2 regions of the Fundicoccus sp. Sow4_F4 genome follow, and region 2 is predicted to be linked to the other one. Evidence: riboswitches for the same ligand, from Rfam matches in the RefSeq annotation. Region 2 holds a riboswitch; the other holds the start of a gene.
What was found. A riboswitch is a leader RNA that binds a small molecule or an ion and turns the genes downstream of it on or off. The one in region 2 is predicted to bind S-adenosylmethionine.
Positions count from the first base shown of each region.

Region 1: it holds a riboswitch for S-adenosylmethionine, as region 2 does, so the genes downstream of both, ACTQ5J_RS08740 (hypothetical protein) here and metK (methionine adenosyltransferase) in region 2, are expected to answer to the same signal.

Region 1 is NZ_JBQKLQ010000005.1:100,428-102,892, forward strand. Features, by position in the region: gene zwf (glucose-6-phosphate dehydrogenase) at 1-269, opposite strand, end outside; SAM riboswitch class I at 544-642, shown strand; gene ACTQ5J_RS08740 (hypothetical protein) at 710-1,009, shown strand; gene ACTQ5J_RS08745 (hypothetical protein) at 1,066-1,206, opposite strand; gene ACTQ5J_RS08750 (sugar-transfer associated ATP-grasp domain-containing protein) at 1,385-2,104, opposite strand; gene ACTQ5J_RS08755 (ribonucleotide-diphosphate reductase subunit beta) at 2,122-2,465, opposite strand, start outside.
Region 2 is NZ_JBQKLQ010000001.1:908,539-911,003, reverse strand. Features, by position in the region: gene ACTQ5J_RS04085 (hypothetical protein) at 80-880, opposite strand; SMK box riboswitch at 974-1,065, shown strand; gene metK (methionine adenosyltransferase) at 1,063-2,250, shown strand; gene ACTQ5J_RS04075 (tRNA (mnm(5)s(2)U34)-methyltransferase) at 2,303-2,465, opposite strand, start outside.

The sequences.
Region 1 (2,465 bases), on a different contig from region 2:
TGCATACTATCAACCACCTCATAGCTACACAACTTTAAAAAAACATCATCAAACTCAGTGAAATTCGGCCCCTTTTCTACCGCTTGTTTGACATAGTCCTGAAACTCTTTCTCAGAAAAGTTGGATCGCGCCGCTCCAATAATCGCAAACTTCTCAGCCAACTTATCTCTTACGTATAACTGATGCAAAGCCGGATAAATAAAACGCTCCGCCAAATCCCCGGAAGCCCCAAAAATGACCATCAAACCACTAATTTGTTTATTTTCCATATGTTTCATCCTTTCCACACTTGTTTATCTTCTCTTTTAGTATAGGTAACAGTAGAAAAGCCTGTCAAAGAATCCGACTTACCTTCCCCTTCGGGAGAATAGGTCTATTATTTTGTTAGGAAAAATTATTATATAGTAGGAAAGCAGACAGCACGTCTATCTGACGCTTCTCAAGACGCTCTGGTTAAACCTAAAGCATGTTCTTTGCTTTAAGTGGCCTGCTTTTGAAAATCGCGCTAATCCATGGTATAATATACATACAATTTAAGAACACAACTTATTCAGAGTAAGCAGAGGGAATTGGCCCGATGACGCTTCAGCAACCTACCGTTTGGCAAGGTGCTACATCCAACTCGAAAGAGATAGATGAGTCTAAACCGTTTCGGCATGACTTTTTCAGTTGTGCTTTTTTTATTGAAAAAATTTAGGAGTGGTTTAGTATGACAAAAATTGTAGATGTAAAAGGTCATGAGATTTTCAATCGTTTTTCGTTTGAAACCTCTAATGTGGCAGAACGGGTTCAGTTTTTAAATTTTGCGATTGAGATCAGAGTACAAGAACTTTTAAAAAAGATTGATCCAAAGTTTGTGACAAGTGCCAATGTGGTGAATCGTCGATTGAATATTCCATTAAAATGCAAACAAGATTTAGACCAAATGCTGGAAGATCAAACGTTGAAGGACGCAGCGCGTCATCAACAACTCGATGCCATTCAAACAAGTATCTTTGGTCAGCTATAGACTAAACAAAAAATGCGACGACGTGGTGTATTTTCCCACATTGTCGCGTCTTTTAATTAAAAGGGGAAATCATCGGCCTCTGGATTGGGTTCAATGTCAGCCCATTCTGCTGCTTCTTCCAGCGTAGTTCCATAAGGAAGACCACTTGAGGTAAGTCCCGCAATAAATTCAAAGCCATAATGCTCCTCAAGCGTCATCTGAATTACTACAGAATCTTTGTTCTTGTTTTTATTTTTTTCACAACCAACACCTCACATCCATTAAAAAGCGAAGGAGTATGCTTTTTTTATCTACTTCTAATTATACTAATAGAAGTATTCTGTCCAAATTGCTTGAAATTGTCGTTTTTCTAACATCTTTCCTAGTAATGGAGTCTTAAAGCACTTTATGATAGTGGTAAAAAGCCTTAGCTTTCGGATTCGCAAGGATTGGCTGATGCACTTGATGTAAACTAACTCCTGGTTCACTATTTCCTTCTAATAAGCAAATGCCAGAATTCGTTACGACTACATCCCAGCCTACATATTTAATTTGCTTCATTTCGTAAACATGATTGGCAACAGACAGCATCTTAGTTTTTATTTCTGGCCAATGTGGCACTGACTGTCCAGTCAATTGCATCCCTGTATCGGGATGTTTTTCATACCAGTTAATAACTCCTTGATGAGGAATCACGGCGGCTTTACCTAATTGTCCCGTGTCAAAGGCAATAGAGAGACTTAAGCCTCTTCTCCGGAAATTGTCCGTCGGCATCGATAGACTGGTTCCAACTCGGAAGACCGAAGCAGCAATAAATGCCTTCTGAGTAAACGGATCAATCATCGTAAGCATTCGAATCGTATTTAACGTCTCAGGAAATAATGCTTGAGCAAATTCTCCTTGTTGAATAAATTCTGAGATAAAGTAATCATCCAAATTATCGAGATAGTCTAAAAACATCGGAGGAGTCATATTTTGGCTATTTCTATGAATTTGTCCATCGGCCCAATAAACAACTGAAACACCCCGGCCTTCAGCACCGTCAATTGGCTTGATGACCAGTTTCACGTTGGGATGCGTGGTCAAATAAGTCAACAAGCCCTCTGAATCTTGCAACTCTTCGTTTCGAGAAATTAGTTGACCGATCTCTTCTCAAAGAAATCCACATGTTTAGTTGCGACCACTTCATCATCAAACCAATCTGTTTTTGCAACTTCCACCTCATCCACTTCGAAAATTCGTTCGAGCCCAATGAATTCAAGTGAATTATTCAGTCGATTTTTAATAAATTCTTCTACTGTATAGCGCGGAATAAAATCCAATTCCCCATCTTCAAAGATCCAATTCAAAACCTCGTGTTCTGAAATATATGCGTCGCGACATAACTCATAAATATCTCGAGCCATCTCTTCATCAAACCACTGGGGTTGCTCATTGCGAATCGTGTTAATGAGATCAATCCCAAACTCCCCATGAA
Region 2 (2,465 bases):
ACTGTCATAATGAATATGCAAACGGTTTACTATTAAATTGTATAAAAAAAAGCCGTTGACTAAGTCAAAGGCTAATGATTTAAAAGACATAGCTCAAGCCATAAAAGATACTAAAAATTAGACTGATGCTACTGTAATAGTTTATTTTATTCTGTGCTTGTTTAGCTTGTTTGGTCACGACTAGAGTTGGCAGAATACTAACTGTCGTAATTAAGAAGAAAATGCTTTGGACCATGTAAAAAGTACTACTTGGTAGACAGAAGTAGACTCCTAGGCCAAGGGCAATGAAAGAAAAAATGACTGAAAGAATGGTACTGCCTTTCAACCAAAAGGCTATCTTTGCTTTTCCCAGTAATTGTTTTAATCGTGTGGTTTCCAATTGATTACCTGCTACAAAGAGTACAACAGGAATTAAAGCAATTAATATTTCTGGTGTAATACCATTAGTCTGGGTATAAAAGGCAATAACATTTAAAATAAAAGAATGGAAAAAGACATTAAGTAAATAATGATAGAATGTTCCAGTCATTTTATAGGGGAACCATTGAAGATGAATAAAAATTAAGTACATCGTCAGCAACAAACTGATGATTATATGTTGCTGCATAAAAAATATGACTGCACTTACAACCATGACCACTTCACATAAGTAGAGCAATACCATCGGTGTCGCGTCATCTCTCTTACGTGAATATTTCAAAAAGAAAAAGTGATCAATTAAATGGGCCATCGCAACGATAAGATAAAGTAACACAATATTTAGCCACTGGGGCTGACTGGTCATCGTTAACCCTGTAATCAATCCAAATCCAATAAAGGCTAGAGGTGATAATAAGATTTTAAGCAGGGGATGTTGTAAAAGTTTAATAAATTGTTTCATGCTATTTATACCTTTCGTTTGAAACCTTGTTTAAAATCACCAAGGATTTCTTCAATAAAACTACCTATATTGACTATATTAATGTATAATTAAGAACGTTACAACCAAAAGTTCCCGATAGGGTTCACTTGTCTATCAAGTGAAATTGCCTTGTAACCAAAATTTAATATGGGGGAAAAGAAATGAAAGAGAAAAAACTATTTACATCTGAGTCAGTAACTGAAGGGCATCCAGATAAAATTGCCGATCAAATTAGTGACGCAATCTTAGATGCAATCCTAGAACAAGATCCTTTTGCACGTGTGGCTTGTGAAACTGCCGTTAACACGGGGTTAGTTTTAGTATTTGGAGAGGTGACTACTACAGCGTACGTCGATATCCAACAAATTGTAAGAAAGAAAATCGCTGAGATTGGTTATGTAGGCCGTAAATATGGTTTCGATGCTGATAATGTTGCGGTGCTTGTCTCTTTAGACGAACAATCACCAGATATTGCCCAAGGAGTGGACGATGCTATTGAAACTAGAGGAACAGATGTAACTCAAAAAGAAATAGGCGCAGGCGATCAAGGGTTAATGTTTGGCTATGCCAACGATGAAACAGCGGAAATGATGCCATTACCAATTTCTTTAAGTCACCAGTTGGCTAAACGATTAACAGATGTACGTAAAGAAGGAATTGTTCCTTACTTAGGTCCAGACGGAAAAACACAAATTACTGTTGAATATAATGACGATGAATCTATTAAACGTTTAGATACACTTGTTATCAGTACTCAACATGATGAAGGTATTGAGTTAGAACAGTTACGTGCGGATGTGATTGAACATGTTGTTAAACCCATTATACCTAGCGAATGGTTAGACGACGATACGATTATGTATATTAACCCAACAGGTAAGTTTGTCATTGGTGGTCCAGTAGGAGATTCTGGATTAACCGGACGTAAAATCATTGTGGATACCTATGGTGGTTTTTCACGACATGGTGGAGGAGCGTTTAGTGGTAAAGACGCAACTAAAGTTGACCGTTCTGCCAGCTATGCTGCTAGATATATTGCCAAGAACATTGTTGCAGCAGGATTAGCTAAAAGATGTGAGATTCAATTATCTTACGCAATTGGTGTGGCAGAACCATTATCAATTGCCGCTGAAACTTTTGGAACAGGCACAGTCTCTGAAGCTGAATTAGTAGCAGCAATTCGCAAAATCTTTACGTTAACTCCAAATGGTATTATTAATATGCTCAATTTACGTCAACCAGTTTACGCAAATACAGCTGCTTATGGTCATTTTGGACGATTAGACCATGAATTTACGTGGGAACGTACAGATAAAGTAGAAGCATTAAAAGCTGCTTTTAATGCTTAATAAAAATAAAGCTTTTCAGTTAATTCTGAAAAGCTTTTTTGTATTGAGAAAATTATCTTTTCTCTATGATTATAACCATAGGAGGATTATTTCTCTGATTGATGAATTCATATTGTAAAACTTGAAAGTTTTCTTGTGGCCACGTGCTCAGTGCTTGAAAAAGGGATTCCTTCTCAGCTTGTCCAGCTGGATGACCAGAATAAACCACGATGATA